Regions from separate parts of the Staphylococcus sp. FSL K6-0223 genome, predicted to be linked through region 1. Evidence: riboswitches for the same ligand, from Rfam matches in the RefSeq annotation. Region 1 holds a riboswitch; the other holds the start of a gene.

Evidence for each region. Region 1 has a riboswitch for lysine ahead of MHI13_RS06655 (aspartate kinase). Riboswitches for the same ligand answer to the same signal wherever they lie in the genome.
Region 2: another riboswitch for lysine. It lies ahead of MHI13_RS11630 (amino acid permease); the one in region 1 lies ahead of MHI13_RS06655 (aspartate kinase).

The regions. Positions count from the first base shown of each region.
Region 1 covers NZ_JBBOYX010000001.1:1,333,173-1,338,991, forward strand. Annotated here, with positions in the region: gene dapD (2,3,4,5-tetrahydropyridine-2,6-dicarboxylate N-acetyltransferase) at 1-371, opposite strand, end outside; gene dapB (4-hydroxy-tetrahydrodipicolinate reductase) at 396-1,121, opposite strand; gene dapA (4-hydroxy-tetrahydrodipicolinate synthase) at 1,124-2,005, opposite strand; gene MHI13_RS06650 (aspartate-semialdehyde dehydrogenase) at 2,007-2,996, opposite strand; gene MHI13_RS06655 (aspartate kinase) at 3,056-4,261, opposite strand; lysine riboswitch at 4,339-4,514, opposite strand; gene MHI13_RS06660 (ABC-F family ATP-binding cassette domain-containing protein) at 4,787-5,819, opposite strand, start outside.
Region 2 covers NZ_JBBOYX010000002.1:127,222-133,040, forward strand. Annotated here, with positions in the region: gene thrS (threonine--tRNA ligase) at 1-1,611, shown strand, start outside; lysine riboswitch at 1,661-1,836, shown strand; gene MHI13_RS11630 (amino acid permease) at 2,057-3,556, shown strand; ribosomal protein L20 leader region at 3,617-3,740, shown strand; gene infC (translation initiation factor IF-3) at 3,768-4,295, shown strand; gene rpmI (50S ribosomal protein L35) at 4,323-4,523, shown strand; gene rplT (50S ribosomal protein L20) at 4,572-4,928, shown strand; gene MHI13_RS11650 (NUDIX domain-containing protein) at 5,109-5,717, shown strand; gene MHI13_RS11655 (hypothetical protein) at 5,737-5,819, shown strand, end outside.

The DNA.
Region 1 (5,819 bases):
ACAGCGCCAATATTGATTGTTGCTCCCATCATCACAACGGCACCGTCTTCGATAATAGCTTGTTCACGAATGAATGAACCTGGTTCAATACGTGCATTTGTATTAGTTAAGTCTTTTAAAGGAATAGCAGAATTACGACGGTCCATTTCAATTTCTAAGTCAGTAATATGTGATTGATTGGTTTCATAAAATGTTTTCCAATCATCCGCTTCACAAAATATTACTTTTGAATCATCAGATCCGAATACTTTAAATGTATTAGGAAAAGTGACGCCATTGAATTGTCCATTTACGTATACTTTTAATGGTGTTGATTTTTTAGCATCACTAATATATTGAATAATTTCTTGTGCAGATAAGTGTTGTACCATAGTTTAGAGTCTCCTTAAGTTATTTTATAAGTTGTCAAATGTATAGAAACCATTTGATTTTGTGTTTAATTTTTCAGCAGCTGTAATTGCGCCATTTGCAAAAATGTCCTTAGATTGCGCTTTATGAGAAATGGTAATTGTTTCATCTGTGCCAGCAAATAAAACATCATGTTCGCCTACAATTGTACCGCCACGAACTGAATGAATACCGACTTCATCTTTTTCACGTTTTTCAGTTCGCTCATGTCGATCGTAAACAGGCGTTACATTTTCACGTAATTCTTTAATAACATCATAAAGTTTGACGAGTGTGCCACTTGGCGCATCCACTTTTTTATTATGATGAGCTTCAGTTAACTCAATATCATAATCTTGTAAAAGGGGAACAGCTGCTTCTAGAATTTTAGTTAATGCATGGACGCCATAACTCATATTTGCACTGAAGAAAACAGGCATACGTTCGCTTAATTGTTCTAATTTTTGAATCAGTTTTTCTTTTTCACCAGTAGTAGCAATCACTAAAGGTAATTCAAACTCTTCATCTAATAAAGGTAATAATAGATTAGGATTAGAGAAGTCGATCGCTACATCGGCTTCATTTTGTGCGTCTGCAATATGATGATAAGTTTTATATGGTGAATGTTGATGTTCTTCTCGCTCAATTGTACCAACAATCTCATGACCTTTTTCTTCTGCTAATCTGGCAACGCGTTGATTCATTGTGCCATATCCAATGAGTAAAATTTTCATTTTTATTCCTCCGCTTTAAATGCTTTATAAGCATTCACTAATACATTTGCTTTTTCTTTCTCTAATGGTAATAAAGGTAATCTTAATTCATAATTTCCAAATCCTAAATGACTTGTTAGAGCTTTAATTGGAATAGGGTTGACATCAACTGAAAGTGCATCTAACAATTGACCTATCGGTTCAAAGTCTTTCTCAATTTCTTTCCCATTTTGTTTAGCATCATAAAGTGCTTGAAATTCTTTCGGAATAACGTTAGCAATGACAGAAATTACGCCATTACCTCCGCGATTATAGAATTCTACGACATTATCATCATTACCACTGTAAAGAGCAAATTCATCTTGATGAATACGTTTTTTCACTTCTTCGTAATAGTTAAAGTCATTGGTAGCATCTTTAATAGCTACAATGTAATCATTATGACTTAATGTTTCGACTGTTTCAGGATCAATTGTCATATTCGTTCTTGAAGGTACATTATATAAAACAACAGGTAACTTAACTTCATTCGCGATGGTTTCAAAATGTTTAATTAAGCCACGTTGATTTGTTTTATTATAGTAAGGTGTGATTAACATAATACCATCTACACCTAATTCTTTAGCACGTAATGAAGCTTGAATAGATTTAGCTGTATTATTTGTACCAGTTCCAGCGATAATAGCCACTTGATGATTAACTTGTTTAATCACTGCTTGAAGTACTGTTTCTTTCTCTTCTTCTGTTAAAGTAGGGCTCTCTGCTGTAGTACCGTTTACAATAATTGCTTTAACATTATTATCAAGTAAAAATTGAACATGTTGTTCTAATGCTTTATAGTCAACTTCATTATTAGTAAATGGAGTAGCAAGCGCTACACCTACACCTTCAAAAATATGTGCCATATTATCTAGCTCCTTTTAATTTAATGACTTGTTCTAACACTTGAACTGCATTTAAAGCTGCACCTTTAAGTAGGTTATCTGAAGTACACCAAACATGGAAAGTATTATCAAGTGAGTCATCACGACGAATTCTACCTACAAATACTTCATCTTTACCTGTTGAATTAATAGCTAAAGGATATTCATTATTTTCAGGATTATCTACTAAAACAACACGATTATCGTTTTCAAATAAATCTTTAATTTCTTGAACTGTTGCTTCTTTATCAAGAGTAACATCAATTTCTACGCTATGACTATCTTGGACAGGTACACGTGCACATGTTGCAGTCACACGTAAGTCAGGTTGTCCTAAAATTTTTCGTGTTTCATCAATCATTTTTTGCTCTTCTTTTGTATATCCATCTTCTAAGAAAACATCAATATGTGGTAAAACATTATTATAAATAGGATGTGGATAAGCTTCTGGAGCTTTACCATTCGCACCTTCAGCTAAGTCTCTCTTACCTTTAACCCCTGAACCTGAAACTGCTTGATATGTTGTATAAGCTACACGTTTTAATCCAAAAGCATCGTATAAAACTTTAAGTGGCACGACCGACTGAATTGTTGAGCAGTTAGGATTAGCAATGATACCACGTTTAAATTCTGGTTGGTTAACTTCTGGTACAATTAAATCCACATCGTTTGTCATACGCCATTGACTTGAATTATCAATAACAATTGCTCCAGCTTTTTCGAAAATAGGGGCAAATTGTTTACTTGTTCCGCCACCTGCACTCATTAGCACGTAATCAAATTTTTCACTTGCTGCTTCTTCTGTAAGTTCTTGAACTGTATATGTTTTCCCTTGAAACTCAATTTCTTTACCTGCTGATCTTGCTGATGAGAATAATACCAACTCATCAAATTGGATATGTTTACGATCAATTGTTTCTAACATTTTTGTTCCGACTAATCCTGTTGCTCCAACTACTGCTAATCTTGTCATAAAAGAATCACTCCATTTAAATATTAATTGAATTTTGAATTACTTATTTTAACTTAAGTTTAAATATCAAAAGCATCGTATAGAACTTCAACCGCTTTATTTCCATTTTCTGCATCAATAACATAAGAAATACTAATTTCAGAAGTTGTTGTTTGATAAAATGGAATATTAGAATTAATTAACGTAATAAATGCTTTTGAAGCTACACCAGACATATCACGCATTCCTGAACCAATTAACGAAATTTTGACGTAAGCTTCATTAATTTTATAATCTAAAGCATCAAATGTTGTAGAAAGTTCCTCTAAGATACTTGAAATTTGTTGTACATCACTATCTTTAATAGAAAAAGATAGTTGTAAACCTTCAACATTTACGATTTGAGAAATCATATCCACATTAACTGAACCTTCATCTAAAGCAGTAAATAATTGAGTTAGAAGGCGATTATCTGGAAGAGGGTAACTAATTGTTACATGCATCATATGTGTATCTAATGCAACTCCAGTTACGGCTTTTTTTTCTAATATTTCTGTTCTTGGCATAATCCATGTTCCTTTCACATTTGATAACGTTCTACCTAAATACAAGGGGATATCATAATTTTTAGCAAGTTCTACACTTCTTGTTTCTAACACACCAGCACCTAAAGCACTCATTTCCATCATTTCTTCATAAGACACATAATCTAAACGTTTTGCCTCACTCAAAATTCTTGGATCAGTAGCATAAACGCCATCAACATCAGTGTAAATTTCACAAGGGATTTGATTACTAGCTGCTAATGCAACAGCAGTCGTATCTGAACCACCACGACCAAGTGTAGTTAACTCTAATTCGTCGTTCACTCCTTGGAAACCTGCTACAACTAAAACATCCTTGTCTTTAAATTCCTTATTAAATGTTTCAGGATTAATTTCTGCAATTCGACTTTTTAAATGATGACCTACTGTTTTGATACCTGCTTGATATCCAGTCATAGCTCTAGCACTTACGCCAATATCATTTAATACCATCGACAAATAAGAAACTGTTTGTTGTTCACCAGTTGTTAATAATAGAGCAAGTTCTTCATCTTTTGGAGTTGTTGTAAGATGAGAAACATTTTCCATTAATTGATCTGTTGTTTTGCCCATAGCACTTACGACAACAATAAGTTGTTCACCGTCATCTACACGGCGTTTAAGCATTTCTGCAATATTTTTTATCTTTGTAAAATCGGCGACAGATGAACCACCGAACTTCAAAACACGTCGTTTCAAGATTTTACCTCCTAGAATTTAGGGGCACACGTCATAAAAAAGAGCAAGTTCGGAATGTGCGAACTTGCTCGTAATTTATATACAAGTGATGCACTCCATTATTAAATAATAATGACAAACTCTCAGCTCTTAACCACAAAGTCCAACGAACGCTTACTGCGGTTGCAATTCGTTTCGGCATCGCACCCTTTCTATATTAGCCGTGGCAGACAGTGTTCTAATATATACTAATGATTGATGCGCCTCATCAATTTCTTATTCAATTACTATGTTTTTAATTATACATAAGCACCTTTTAACTGTAAACCGATTATTGTGATTTTTTGAAATAAACTGAAAATTATTGAAGTAATATTACTGTTAAAGAAAAGAGATAGTAATAATAAGTAATTTGTATAAATAATAACAATAATTCGAAAATAATAGTATTTTATAAAAAAACTGTCGCTAAAGTTCGTTATTTAGCGACAGTGTTATGCATATTCTAAATTTTAAAAATAGAAGATGCTTTATTAAAATCCTATTATTTTAATTTTGTAACACACCAATTTCTTTTAGATATTCTTCATATGGCAATTCTTTAGATAAACTACCTGGTTGGTTTAAATCAATCACGCGATTAGCGATTGTGTTAATAAATTCAAAGTCATATGAAGTAAAGATAATTGATCCTTTGAATGAAGCTAATCCATCGTTAACAGCTGTAATGCTTTCTAAATCAAGATGGTTCGTTGGCTCATCAAGTAGTAAAACATTGGCACTTGAAAGCATCATTTTACTTAACATACAACGTACTTTCTCTCCACCTGATAATACACTTGCTTTTTTCTTAACTTCTTCACCGCTAAATAGCATACGTCCTAAGAAACCGCGTAAAAATGTTTCAGTTTGTTCATCTTCAGGAGCATATTGACGTAACCATTCAACTAAATTCATATCTACGCCTTCGAAGAAATCAGAATTATCTTTAGGGAAATAGCTTAATGAAGTTGTCACTCCCCATTTAAATGAACCTTCATCTGGTTCCATTTCACCAGCAAGTATTTTTAATAGGGTAGTTTTAGCAATTTCACTATCGCCAATTAAAATAGCTTTATCATTTGGATTCATAGTGAATGAAATATTATCTAAAACTTTTTCACCCTCAATTGTTTTTGAGATACCATCAACTACTAATAAATCATTACCAATTTCTCTTTCTGGGGTGAATTTCACATAAGGATAACGTCTTGAAGATGGTTGAATATCATCAAGTTCAATTTTTTCTAATTGCTTCTTACGACTTGTTGCTTGTTTTGATTTTGACGCATTCGCAGAGAAACGAGCAATGAAGTCTTGTAATTCTTTGATTTTTTCTTCTTTTTTCTTGTTTTGTTCTTGAGCCATTTTTTGAGCAAGTTGACTTGATTGATACCAAAAATCATAGTTACCAACATAGACTTTGATTTTACCAAAATCTAAATCTGCAATATGTGTACATACATTATTTAAGAAATGACGATCATGAGATACTACAATGACAGTATTTTCAAAGTTAATTAAGAAATCTTCTAACCAACTA
Region 2 (5,819 bases), on a different contig from region 1:
ATGGATGAAAAAGTATCATCAGATGATTTTGATAAAATAGAAAAAACGATGAAGCAAATCGTTAATGAGAATTATAAAATAGAACGAAAAGTTGTAAGTAGGGATGAAGCGAAAGAATTCTTCAAAGATGATCCATATAAATTAGAACTTATTGATGCAATTCCAGAAGATGAGAGCGTTACTTTATACTCACAAGGTGAATTCACTGATTTATGTCGTGGTGTACATGTACCTTCGACTTCTAAGATAAAAGAGTTTAAATTACTATCAACTGCAGGTGCTTATTGGCGTGGTGATAGTAACAATAAAATGTTACAACGTATATACGGAACTGCGTTTTTTGATAAAAAGGATTTAAAAGCGCATTTACAAATGCTTGAAGAACGTCGTGAAAGAGATCACCGCAAAATCGGTAAAGATTTAGAATTATTTACTAATAGCCAACTTGTTGGTGCTGGATTACCTTTATGGTTACCAAATGGCGCTACAATCAGACGTGAAATTGAACGCTATATTGTAGATAAAGAAGTGAGCATGGGATATGACCATGTATATACTCCAGTATTAGCAAATGTTGATTTATATAAAACTTCTGGTCACTGGGATCATTACCAAGATGACATGTTTCCACCTATGAAATTAGATGAAACTGAAGAAATGGTATTAAGACCAATGAACTGTCCACACCATATGATGATTTATAATAATAAACCACACTCTTACCGAGAACTACCAATCCGTATTGCGGAATTAGGTACTATGCATAGATATGAAGCAAGTGGTGCAGTTTCAGGTTTACAACGTGTTCGTGGAATGACTCTTAACGATTCTCATATATTTGTGAGACCAGATCAAATTAAAGAAGAGTTCAAAAGAGTAGTCAATATGATTCAAGAAGTTTATGAAGACTTCGGTTTTAAGGATTACACTTTCAGATTAAGTTACAGAGACCCAGAAGATAAAGAAAAATATATGGATGATGATGAAATGTGGAATAAAGCTGAATCAATGCTCAAAGAAGCAGTTGATGAAATGGGTCTACCATATGTAGAAGCTATTGGTGAAGCGGCATTTTATGGTCCTAAACTTGATGTTCAAGTTAAAACTGCAATGGGTAAAGAAGAAACTTTATCTACTGCGCAGCTTGATTTCTTACTACCTGAACGTTTTGAACTCACTTATATTGGTAGTGATGGTGAACAACATAGACCAGTAGTTATTCACCGAGGTGTTGTTTCTACAATGGAACGTTTCGTCGCATTCCTTACTGAAGAAACTAAAGGAGCTTTCCCAACATGGTTAGCACCAAAACAAGTCGAAATCATTCCAGTTAATGTAGATTTACATTATGATTACGCCCGCCAATTACAAGATGAACTTAAATCGCAAGGCGTTCGTGTTGAGATTGATGATCGTAATGAAAAAATGGGTTATAAAATTCGTGAAGCGCAAATGCAAAAAATACCATACCAAATTGTTGTAGGAGATAAAGAAGTAGAAAATAATGAAGTCAATGTAAGACAATATGGTTCCCAAGATCAAGAAACACTTGAAAAAGATGAATTTATTTGGAATTTGGTTGATGAAATTCGTTTAAAAAAACATAGATAACCTTGAAAAGATAGGTCGTATCATGTATATTACAGATGAATGAAATAAAATTAGAGTTAGAGGTTGCATCTTTAATTAGTAACTAGTCAGAAGTCGTATGGGACATGTGTTGAATTAGTGAAAGGTAACGATGCCGAAACAATTGTAAAACCATAATTTATAATTGTTGGGACAGTTTTCGACAAGAAGCTGTACTGTCACAGAATGTGATGTGCTACCTTATATAGATAAAACCTAAGTGGTTGCATATCTTAAAGGTATGTAACCACTTTTTATTTTCGTATTGTGTAGTATTTAGTTTAATAAATGATTTAGTGCTGTTATTGTTACAAAGTTTGTTGCTTATAAATTTTTTAATCAAACTTTCATATTTAAAATATATATTTATTACACAAAGAGAAAAATAGTTACATGTTAGCCTCTAAGACAAGGAAAGGGAGCTTCTATGAGTAAAAAAGAAAATCAAAATGACGGTGTCCAAAGAGGATTAAAAGACCGTCATATTTCAATGATCGCTATAGGCGGTTGTATTGGTACAGGTCTATTCATGACATCTGGTGGTGCTATTCATGATGCTGGTGCGTTAGGTGCTTTAATTGCTTATGCAATTATTGGTGCAATGGTATTCTTCCTGATGACATCTCTTGGGGAAATGGCTACTTATTTACCAGTTTCTGGTTCATTTAGTACATATGCTACACGCTTTGTTGATCCATCACTGGGATTTGCATTAGGTTGGAACTATTGGTTTAACTGGGTAATAACTGTTGCTGCTGATGTTACCATTGCTGCACAGGTTATACAGTATTGGTCACCTATGCAAGGTATACCAGCGTGGGTTTGGAGTTGTATCTTTTTAGTAATTATATTTGCCCTAAATTCTTTATCAGTGAGAATTTATGGTGAAAGTGAATATTGGTTCGCTTTAATAAAAGTAATAACTGTAGTTATATTTATTGTCATTGGTTTATTAACAATTGTTGGAATTATGGGTGGTAAATACGTCGGTTTTGATACATTTACCAAAGGTGATGGTCCTATTCTAGGTGGAAATTTAGGTGGTAGCCTATTATCAATTTTAGGAGTATTCCTTGTTGCAGGTTTCTCATTTCAAGGAACAGAATTAATAGGTATCACAGCTGGTGAGTCTGAAAATCCAGAAAGAGCCGTCCCTAAAGCGATTAAGCAAGTGTTTTGGCGTATCTTATTATTTTACATTCTAGCAATATTCATTATAGGTATGTTAATTCCTTATGATAGTAAGTCTCTAATGGGCGGTGGAGATAGCATTTCTACTTCTCCATTTACACTTGTGTTCAAAAATGCTGGTCTTGCTTTTGCAGCATCATTTATGAACGCCGTTATATTAACGTCTGTTTTATCTGCTGGTAACTCAGGAATGTATGCATCAACTCGTATGTTATATTCAATGAGTAAAGACAAATTAGCATTTTCTTCTTTTGGTAAGACTAACAAAAGTGGCGTACCTTATTTATCATTAATTGCTACTGGTGTACTTGTTGTAATCATCTTTGCTTTACAGCATATAAGTGGAGATGCATATGAATATATTGTTGCAGCTAGTGGTATGACAGGGTTTATCGCTTGGGTAGGTATAGCAATAAGTCACTATAGATTCAGACGAGCATTTGATAAACAAGATTATGATAAAAGTAAACTTAAATATAAGGCTAAGCTGTTCCCATTTGGCCCTATATTTGCAGGTATATTATGTATAATTGTTATCATCGGACAAGATGTAGACTTTATAAAAACAGGACATTTTGATCTTAATCGTTTTGTTATTACTTATATGGGAATACCTGTTTTCTTAGCATTCTTCATTTACCATAAGCTACGCTATAAAACGAAAATGATTCCACTTAAAAAAGTTGATTTAAGACAAGATGTTTCGATGGATGAAATTAGACATCACAATAAATAACAAAAAAACAATTGACTTACATGTTTATTATTGATATGATTAGTAACGTTGAATACGAAACGAACCAAGTAGAAGCACCCGCTTCTCACCTGTAGCGACGCAATAGCAGTTGGCAGGTTAATCATGTTACACAATAAATGTGTGGAAGAAGAGCGGGTATTGTTACTCGCTCTTCTTTTTTGTTTGGGACAATTTCGTAAAACTCTAGGAGGTGTCAACCATAGCAAAAGATCAAACTCAAGTTAATGAGAGAATTCGTGCAAAAGAACTACGTTTAATCGGCCAAGATGGTGATCAAATTGGTGTGAAATCGAAACGTGAAGCTTTAGAAATGGCTGAACGAGTTGATTTAGATTTAGTTGTTGTCGCACCAAATGCGAAACCACCTGTTGCGAGAATTATGGATTACGGTAAATATAAATTCGAACAACAGAAAAAAGAAAAAGAAATGAAGAAGAAACAAAAAGTCATTAATGTTAAAGAATTACGTTTAAGTCCAACAATTGAGGAACATGATTTTCAAACTAAGTTGAAAAATGGACGTAAATTCTTATCTAAAGGCGACAAATGTAAAGTTTCTATTCGTTTCAGAGGTCGTGCGATTACGCATAAAGAAATTGGTCAACGTGTATTAGAACAATTTGCAGATGAATGTAAAGATATAGCAACAGTTGAACAAAAGCCTAAAATGGAAGGGCGTCAAATGTTTATCATGTTAGCGCCTATCAATGAAAAATAATCGTTAAATAATAGGAGGAAATGAATCATGCCTAAAATGAAAACTCACCGTGGAGCTGCTAAACGTGTTAAAAGAACTGGTTCTGGTCAATTAAAACGTTCAAGAGCTTTCACATCTCACTTATTCGCAAACAAAAACACTAAACAAAAGCGTCAATTACGTAAAGCTAAATTAGTTTCAAAAAGTGATATGAAACGCGTAAAACAATTATTAGCTTACAAAAAATAATATTTAATACGAAATTACAAGATAGATAATATCTAAGGAGGAATTATTATGCCACGAGTTAAAGGTGGAACAGTAACAAGAGCACGTCGTAAAAAAACGATTAAATTAGCTAAAGGTTACTTCGGTTCAAAACATACATTATACAAAGTAGCTAAACAACAAGTAATGAAATCAGGTCAATATGCTTTCCGTGACCGTCGTCAACGTAAACGTGACTTCCGTAAATTATGGATTACACGTATTAACGCTGCTGCACGTCAACACGACATCAGCTATTCTCGTTTAATGAACGGTTTGAAAAAAGCTGAAATTGATATTAACCGTAAAATGTTATCAGAAATTGCTATTTCAGATGACAAAGCTTTCGGTGAATTAGTTACTAAAGCTAAAGAAGCTTTAAAATAATATTAGATTAAGAGATGACTCAGGTGTCATCTCTTTTTTTATGGCAATTCATAGTTGTGTATCATTATCAATTGCCATTAAGATTTTTGTGATTAAAACTTCATAATAAAGTAAATCGCAAAGTAAGTAGATTTTTGCTAAAATGACTGATATAAAAGTATATACCTAAAGGAGATTAATATGTCTAAATTTGATGAACAAATTATCGTTGTTCCACGAAAAGTACTTTTTAATGATGAGAAAAATGCTTTTAATGGATTTTTACATAAAAATAATATTAAAGGTAAAGATATCTTTAATGCACTAAATGAATACGAAGTAAAAAGACGTGGAGATATGGAAGAGGATTCCACATTTAAACAGCTTATTTCATATTGTTTATTAGAAAATGAAAAAGGTGAAATCCTTGTATATGAGCGCTTATCTGGCGGAGGAGAAGAAAGGTTGCATGGTCAATCTTCTATAGGAGTAGGTGGTCATATGAACGACGTTATGGGAGCCGACTCTATCAATGAAGTACTAAGAGTTAATGCTCAAAGAGAATTAGAAGAAGAAGTTGGCCTTGCAAAAGAAGATTCTCAAAACATGGAATATCTTGGATTTATTAACGATGATAATAATGAAGTAGGAAAAGTTCACATGGGCATTGTTTTTAAAATAACTGTAAGTACTACTGATGTTGAAGCGAAAGAGACAGATACCCTTAGAATTAAATGGGTAGAAAAGGGTAGTATTGAGTCGTATGATGATTTTGAAACATGGAGTGCTTTAATTCTTCAAGATTTATAAAGATTGGAGTGCATAATCAATGTCAAATGTAATTCCATTTCCACAATCAGAGGAGAAAATAAGAAAGCAAATTAATGAAGCTCAAACGAGTCTTGACCTTGA